One region of the Demequina sp. TMPB413 genome, then DNA from elsewhere that is predicted to be linked to it. Evidence: predicted binding sites of a transcription regulator. Region 1 holds the regulator's gene; the other holds the start of a gene.
What was found. The regulator HrcA, encoded in region 1, represses chaperone genes, less so after heat shock. The targets are predictions, from matches to a motif close to TTNGCACTCGNNNNNNNCGAGTGCNAA.
Positions count from the first base shown of each region.

Region 1 (4,204 bases):
CTGTGCTTCGTCGAGTTCGCTTGGGGTTTGGATGTCGAGGTGCACGTGAAGGTTTCCTCGGCCGGGGCGTTGCAAACGGCCGACGCCGAGGCCCTTGAGCGTGACGGTCGAGCCCGCGTGGGTTCCCGGCCGGACGTCGATCTCGTGCGGCCCGTCGAGCGTCTCAACGGTGGCGACGGTGCCGAGCGCGGCGGCGGTCATGGGCAGTTCCAGCGTGCAGTGGAGATCGTCTCCCCTGCGCTCGAAGGACTCGTGCGGACGCTCGCGAATCTCGATGTAGAGGTCGCCGCGTGGGCCTCCTCCTGGCCCGGCGTCGCCCATCCCAGACAAGCGGATACGGGTGCCCGTCTCCACTCCGGCCGGGATGTCGATCTCGATCGACCTGCGCTCCCTGGTGCGCCCCTGCCCGGAACACGTGGTGCATGGGCTCTCGATGATCGAGCCGTAGCCGCCGCAGCGGGGGCACGGCGCGGTGGTCATCACTTGGCCGAGCAGCGAGCGCGCGACTCGCTGCACCACGCCTGCACCGTTGCACTGGGGGCAGGTGGCGGGCTGTGTGCCAGGCGAGCAGCACGTCCCGTCACACGTGGTGCACACCTCGGCGAGGTCCACCATCACCTCGCGGTGAACTCCAAAGACCGCCTCTTCCAGTGTGACGTCCACCTCGACGAGCGAGTCTCCCCCGCGTTGGGTGCGAGACGCTGGACCCCTGCGGGCCGAGCCTCCCATCGAAGAACCGAAGAACGTCTCGAAGATGTCCTCGAAGCCAAACCCGGCGCCTGCGCCTGCCGACGAGTTGCCTCCCCTGGGATCAACCCCCCTGTCGAACTGCGCGCGCTTGTCCGCGTTGCCGAGCACCTCGTAGGCGGCGGCGACGTCTTTGAAGCGATCTCCCGCCTCTGGCCCCGCCACGTCGGGGTGCAGCTCGCGTGCCAGTTTGCGATAGGCCTTCTTGATCTCGGCCTCTGTCGCTGTTCTCGGCACACCGAGCACGGCGTAATAGTCCTTCACGTCTCCACCACTTTCGACAGGTAACGGGCCACGGCTCTCACCGCGGCCATCGTTCCCGGATAGTCCATGCGCATCGGTCCGAGCGCTCCTAACAATGCGGGCGAGGCAACATTTCCGTACCCCGCCGCCACGATCGACGTGCCCGCTAGCGCCGCGTGGCCGGTCTCCCGGCCGATGCGCACAGACACGCCTCCCTCTAATGCCATCTCGTGCAACAACCGCAACAGCACGACCTGTTCCTCAAGAGCATCAAGAATCGACGACACCGCGTCGGCCTTGAGGTCGGATCCGGCCCTGGTGAGGTTACCGGTGCCAGAGAAGACAACGCGTTCGATAGTCCCGCCGCGGGCGGCGCCCACTACGGACGACGCGACCTCGGCTAACCATGCGTGCGTCGCGTGGCGCTCGGTCCAGGCCGCGAGGGCCGATTCGAGCGGCTGCGGGGTCAGGCCCGACGCGGTCTCATTGAGTTCGCGAGCGATCCGCTCGAACTCGTCTTCCGACACGTCCTCCGGGACCGACACGGTAGCTTGCTCGACCCTGGCGTCGGCGCTCACCACCACGGCAAGCGCGCGGTCGCTCGTCATGCGCACGAGTTCCACCCGGCGCACGGGGCTTTCCCTGAGTGAGGGGTACTGCACCACGGCCACTTGGCGGGTGAGTTGGCTCAGCAGCCGCACCGAACGCTCCACCACGTCATTGAGGTCAACGGCGTCCGATAGGAAGGTCGAGATGGCGCGCTTGTGGCTGTCCTGCAGCGCCGCCGCGGCGAGCATGTCCACAAAGTAGCGATAGCCCTTGTCGGTGGGGATGCGCCCAGCAGAGGTGTGGGGCTGCGCAATGAGTCCCTCTTCCTCCAGAGCGGCCATATCGTTGCGGATGGTCGCGGGAGACACCCCGAGGTTGTGGTGCTGTGCCAGCGCCTTGGACCCGACGGGCTCGCTGGTAGAGACGTAGCCTTCGACAATCGCCCTCAAGATCGCCTCGCGCCTGTCGTCGCTCATTCCACCTCCCATTGGCACTCAGTTGCTGCGAGTGCTAATTCTACGCAGTGATCCGCGCACTGGGTCCGATCGCGCGTCTCGTCGCGCTAGCGTGTGGTGCGGAGGCGACATGACCTACACGGCACACAGCCGCGCAAGCACCGCGGCGGCCGCGCTCGGGCACCTCGGCGCGATGACGGGCCCGGTGATTCCTGCGCTCGTTTATGTGGCGCGCAGACGGAGTGATCCCTTTGCCGCGACGGAGGCGGCGAAGGCGGCGAACTTCGCTTCCGCGCTGGTCTGCGCGGCAATCGCGGCCGTCGTCGTGAAAATGTATGTGCCTTTCGTCGGCTTTCTCGGTACATTGGCGCTGTGGGTGGTTCCCGTCGTCGCGATCTACTTCAGTTTGGCAGGGTTTTGGCTGGCGCGGCAGGGCAATCCCGCACACTATCCGTTCCAACTCAAAGTGGTGAAAACACATGACTGAAACGCCCCCTCCCGCAGCAGCGGCCCCGCTCAGCGAGTCCGACGAGCGGCTCTACGCGACCCTCAGCCACGCGGGGATCATCCTTTTCGGATTCCTCCCCCCGCTGATCTTCTGGCTCGTCGGCAAGGACCGCAGCGCATTCGTTGACACTGAGGCGAAGGAAGCCCTCAACTTCTCGATCTTGGTCACCATCGGCTACGTCGCCTCGACCATCCTCATCCCCGTCTTTGGCCTGGGCCTGATCACAGGCTTCGCGGTCTGGGTCATCGCCCTGATCTTCTGCATTCAAGCTGCCATCAAGGCCAACAAGCACGAGACCTACCGCTATCCGCTGAACTGGCGCCTCATCAAGTAACTCTCAGGGTTTCACCCTGACCACCCTCAGGGCCCCGAATCGGTCACAAGGCCGATGCGGGGCCCTGAGGCTTTTTGGCACAGTAGAGACATGACAGAGAACACCTCCCCCGATCCTGAACAGGGCGCTCAGAACCCCGCCCCCTTCGCCCCCACCGTCCAGCCGATGCTCGAGTCAGAGGCTCGCACCTGGGCAATGCTGGCGCACGTCATCGCCGCCGTCGCGTCCCTGGTCAGCGCTGGCACCATCGCCTTTGTCGCCCCGCTGGTGATCTGGCTGGTCTATAAGGACCGCTCGGCACTCGTGGCGCATCATGGCAAGCAGAATCTGAACCTGCAGATCACCGCGCTCGTGTTCGGTGCAGGCGCCGTCGTGCTCGGCCTGTTGCTGTTCGTGGTGGGCCTCGCGGTCACGCTGCCGCTGTGGGGCCTGTACGTGCTCTACGCGATCATCATCTCGTTCGTGGCGGGCGTGAAGGCCGCCAATGGTGAGTACTACCGCATCCCGCTCGCCATCCAGTTCATTAAGTAAGGCCGCGCACCGCACGAGGCCACACCAGACCGAAGCCTCTCCGATCCCAGTCAAGGGACGGGGAGGCTTCGGCACTTCTCACTTCGACGCCACGCCCACGAGACCTTTTGCACACCGCACGGTAGGCCAGGACACAAGTCCCCTCGCGCTTCCAACACATCCACCGATAGTGGCCACGTGTGAGGCCAGTGGAGGCCTTCCTGGGCCACACAAAGCGAGGGGGACACTGTCGCCATGGGACGTTGGGTACGCAACCAAGGAATTGCCGTTCGGGTGCTGGGAGCAATCGGGATCGCACTCATTGTCGCTGTGGCAGTGGGCGCGGGAGGGATCCTCTCGATGCGCACGATGGATGCGGGCGCACAGGAAGTCGCCACGGTGAACCTCCCTGGTGTGCACGCAGCCGGTGAGCTTCGGGTCGCGGTGGATGACCTCCGTATGGAGGTGGTGAATCACCTGCTCGCGGACAATGTCGCCGACAAGACGGCTGTCGACCAGAAGATCCTTGAGCGCACCCAGGGTGTGCAGGACGCACTCGCAGAGTTCGAGGCGATCACTGTCGACCCAGAGGCGGCACCCATTATCGAGCACTTCAGAGCGTCGCTCGAGAAGTACCTGGGGCTGGTGCAGTGATTGGTGACAACTGACTTCTGGGATCCGGGCGGGTCCTGGTGGAAGGATGTTGTCATGTCTAGAGCTTTTCCTGAGGAGTTTCGCCGTGACGTGGTCGCGGTCGCGCGGCGCCGTGAGGCGCCGCAGAAACAGATCGCCGAGGACTTCGGGATCTCTCATGCGACGTTGTCGAACTGGTTGCGTCAAGCCGATGTCGAAGACGGT
Region 1 is NZ_CP096184.1:690,864-695,067, reverse strand. Features, by position in the region: gene dnaJ (molecular chaperone DnaJ) at 1-1,011, opposite strand, end outside; gene hrcA (heat-inducible transcriptional repressor HrcA) at 1,008-2,015, opposite strand; gene LGT36_RS03315 (DUF4870 domain-containing protein) at 2,125-2,481, shown strand; gene LGT36_RS03310 (DUF4870 domain-containing protein) at 2,474-2,836, shown strand; gene LGT36_RS03305 (DUF4870 domain-containing protein) at 2,927-3,367, shown strand; gene LGT36_RS03300 (MCP four helix bundle domain-containing protein) at 3,602-4,000, shown strand; partial or broken gene LGT36_RS03295 (IS3 family transposase) at 4,055-4,204, shown strand, end outside.

Region 2 (4,204 bases), 1.2 Mb from region 1:
TGACTCTCGACTTGTCGCGCTACCCGTTCCCTGGCTGGACGCCCGCGTCGATCAACGGCAACGGCGACTTCCGGATTGCGACGCTGCCGAGCCCTGCGTACCAGTGCTCTCAACTGCCCATCGTTGAGTTCAACAGGAACACCAACAACGGCTCGTGGACCTTGTACTTCCAAATGACGACACAGCCGAACGCGTTCCCATGGTCGAGCGGCGCCGCTCAGGTGTGTAGCTGAGGGTCGTGCCGCGGCCCTAGGCGACGCGCCACGTGATGGGCTCGGCCCCCTGCTCCTCGAGCAGCGCGTTCGTTAGAGAGAAGGGTCGCGATCCAAAGAAACCGCGCGAAGCACTCAGCGGGCTCGGATGAGCGGACTCGATGAGTGGGACGTCGCCCAGCATCGGACCGAGTTTCTGTGCATCGCATCCCCACAAGATGGCGACGAGCGGTCCGCCGCGTTCGACGAGAACGCGGATTGCGTGCTCCGTAAAGCCTTCCCATCCATGACCGCGGTGCGAGCCCGGTTGGCCGGGCCGGACCGTCAAGCATCTGTTGAGAAGCATGACGCCCTGATCGGCCCACGGCGTCAGGTCACCCGTGGTCATGGTGTCCCCGGTGTCGGCCGCGAGTTCGCGCGCGATGTTCGCGAGTGAGCGAGGCATGGCGCGACCGCGGGGCACGGAGAAGGACAAGCCCATGGGGTCACCGGGAGTCGGGTAGGGGTCCTGGCCGACGATCAGCACCCTCACGTCGGCAAGGGGGCGAGTGAAGGCATTGAGAATCGCCGACGGAGCTGGCAGGTAGGCGCGCCCGTCGGCAAGTTCGGTACGAAGGAACGCGCCGATGCTTGCCAAGAGTGGTGCGACGGGCTCTAAAGCGTCCGCCCAGTCGGGGGCGATGTGCTCGCGCCATGCGTCGGTCATGGCCTCAGGGTATCCACGCTGACGCACCGTTCGGCGGGGGTCATGCCACGAATGACAACGGTGTGATTCGCGGGTACTCTAGCCACATGTCCGCGGTCTCAGTTCACGCCTCACGTGCCGATGTCGCGCCTCTGAGCGAGCGCGACGCGCAGATTCTCGCGTTCGAGCGCCAGTGGTGGAAGTTCGCAGGCTCCAAAGAGGACGCCGTGCGAGAGAATTTCGGCATGTCGGCGACCGAGTACTACCAGGTGCTGAACGCGCTCATTGACTCGGAGCAGGCGCTCGCTCACGACGCCATGCTCGTGAAGCGCTTACGTCGCATGCGATCGTCCCGTCAGCGCGGACGCGCGGGTCGGGTCGTAGATGCCGCTCGCCAGCGGTAACGTATCCCCGTGCCAGAGTTCCCTCCGGATGAGTTTGATGCTGCCGCCGACGAGCGCGGCCCCGTGGGCGTCCACCGGAAGCGCAAGAGTTGGGTGTGGGCGGTAGCCGCTCCTTTGGTGATCTCCATCGCCGCAGGCGCTCTGGCCTACGGAGTCGTCGTCTACCTGTGGCGGGCGCAAGGCAACGATGGCGTTCCCCCGCTCGACTCCATCCCGCGAGCGACGATCACCGCGACTCAGGCAGAAACGCCCGAGGTGACGACGTCGCCATCGCCGTCGCCTGAGCCCTCGGAGACTCCAAGTCCCACGCCGACGGTCGAGCCAGTGCAGTTCGGCGCGCCGGTGGTTGTGCTCAACGGCGCCGGTATCTCTGGCCTCGCGGGCGCGAATCAAGAGAAGCTTGCCGCTGCGGGATTCACCGCCGCGACCGCAGACAACCTGACGGGGACGAAGCCTGCGAGCAATACCGTGAGGTACTCGGATGCGAGCCTCGAAAGCACTGCTGCCAAGGTGGCGGAGGTGCTGGGGATCACCACTGTCGAGTTCGGCGTCGTCCCTGAGGGCAATCTCGCGGTGCTGCTGGTGACGGACCCTGCCGCATAGGCGACTTCACGGTGCTCTTCGCCGCCCGCGAAAGTTCGCCTTGCCATTTGCACTCTCAGGGGGAGAGTGCCAAAATCGCATTAGCACTCGCACTACGAGAGTGCTAAGACTTCGGCGCCAACGATGAGGCGCTCAGGCGATGTGATGTGAACACCGCCGCGAGCGTCGTCCGTCGCGGGCATCAGCGGCGCCACAACCCATCGAAAGAGGAACACACACCCATGGCAAAGATCATTGCCTTCGATGAGGAGGCCCGTCGCGGTATGGAACGGGGCATGAATGCCCTGGCCGATGCCGTGAAGGTCACCCTCGGTCCCAAGGGCCGCAACGTGGTGCTCGAGAAGAAGTGGGGAGCCCCCACGATCACCAACGATGGCGTTTCCATCGCCAAGGAGATCGAGCTCGACGAGCCCTTCGAAAAGATCGGTGCTGAACTGGTCAAGGAGGTCGCCAAGAAGACGGACGACGTCGCAGGCGACGGCACCACCACCGCCACCGTTCTCGCCCAGGCCCTCGTAACGCAGGGTCTGCGCAACGTTGCCGCCGGCGCCAACCCGATCGCCCTCAAGAAGGGAATCGAGAAGGCCGTCGAGGCCGTCACGCGCGAACTGCTCGCGGCCGCCAAGGACGTGGAAACCAAGGAAGAGATCGCCGCTACCGCTGGCATCTCCGCAGGCGACCCCGCCATCGGCGAGCTCATCGCTGAGGCCATGGACAAGGTCGGCAAGGAAGGCGTCATCACCGTCGAGGAGTCCTCGGCGCTTGGCCTCGACCTCGAACTGACCGAAGGCATGCGCTTCGACAAGGGCTTCCTTTCCGCCTACTTTGTGACCGACTCCGAGCGTCAGGAAGCCGTCCTCGAGGACGCCTACGTGCTGCTGGTCGAGAACAAGATCTCGAACATCAAGGACCTGGTCCCTGTGCTCGAGAAGGTCATGCAGACCGGCAAGCCGCTCGCGATCATCGCGGAGGACGTCGAGTCAGAGGCCCTCGCGACGCTCGTGGTCAACAAGCTCAAGGGAACGTTCAAGGCAGTTGCCGTCAAGGCTCCCGGCTTCGGCGACCGTCGCAAGGCGATGCTCCAGGACATGGCCATCCTCACGGGTGGAACCGTCATCTCCGAGTCGGTGGGCCTCTCGCTCGAGAACGCCACTCTCGACCTGCTCGGTCAGGCCCGCAAGGTGGTCGTCACCAAGGACGAGACGACCATCGTCGAGGGTGCTGGCAACGAAGAGCAGCTCGCCGGGCGCGTCAAGCAGATCCGTGCCGAGATCGAGAACTCTGACTCCGACTACGACCGCGAGAAGCTGCAGGAGCGCCTGGCCAAGCTGGCCGGCGGCGTGGCAGTCATCAAGGCCGGAGCGGCGACTGAGGTCGAGCTCAAGGAGCGCAAGCACCGCATCGAAGACGCCGTACGCAACGCGAAGGCCGCCGTCGAAGAGGGCATCGTCGCCGGTGGTGGCGTCGCGCTCATCCAGGCAGGCATCAAGGCGTTCGCCACTCTCGAGCTCGAGGGTGACGAGGCAACCGGTGCTCGCATCGTGGAGATTGCCGTCTCTGCGCCGCTGCGCCAGATCGCCATCAACGCAGGCCTTGAGGGCGGCGTTGTGGTCGAGAAGGTCAAGGGCCTCCCAGTGGGTCACGGCCTCAACGCCGCGACCGGCGTGTACGAGGACCTGCTCGCCGCTGGCGTGAACGACCCGGTCAAGGTGACGCGCTCTGCCCTGCAGAACGCTGCCTCGATCGCGGCCCTCTTCCTCACCACGGAAGCGGTCATTGCCGAGAAGCCAGAACCCCACGGGTCGATGCCTCAGGGCGGCGGCGACATGGGTGGCATGGGTGGCATGGGCTTCTAGGCCCTCAGCTCATACCTTCGACGGGCCCCGAGGAGAGATCCTCGGGGCCCGTTGTTTTCTCGCCACCACGACACGGCACCGCGCGCCGCGGCACTCCGCCGCACGCCGCCGCACTTCGACGCGCCGCACCCCGACGGTGCGAACCAATCCCAGCCGCGCCACTCCGGGAGGGTCCGTGCGCCGGAGGCTCGCCTCGGCGTGTCGCCCACTGCGACGGTTCGGACTGTCGGGGTTGGGGTCTAGCAGAGGCCCGGTTCCGGCTCAGCTCTGGCCGTGCCCCCGACCCGTGCCGAACACTGGTGACCGCGCGAGTGCGCGACACGCCGACGCTGGGCGCGCGATGCCGCGTGTCGCTCGCCCGAGCGGTCACAACTGTTCAGCGGCGCAGTCCCGGACGGGGTTTGCTGGCGCAAGTCCGGCGGGCGTTGAGCGGGGCTGAGGAGG
Region 2 is NZ_CP096184.1:1,914,603-1,918,806, reverse strand. Features, by position in the region: gene LGT36_RS09220 (signal peptidase I) at 1-233, shown strand, start outside; gene LGT36_RS09215 (uracil-DNA glycosylase) at 250-918, opposite strand; gene LGT36_RS09210 (DUF3263 domain-containing protein) at 1,005-1,301, shown strand; gene LGT36_RS09205 (LytR C-terminal domain-containing protein) at 1,311-1,904, shown strand; gene groL (chaperonin GroEL) at 2,126-3,760, shown strand.
Region 2: a site for HrcA is predicted at 1,985-2,011, ahead of groL (chaperonin GroEL). Genes of this name have one in related genera too.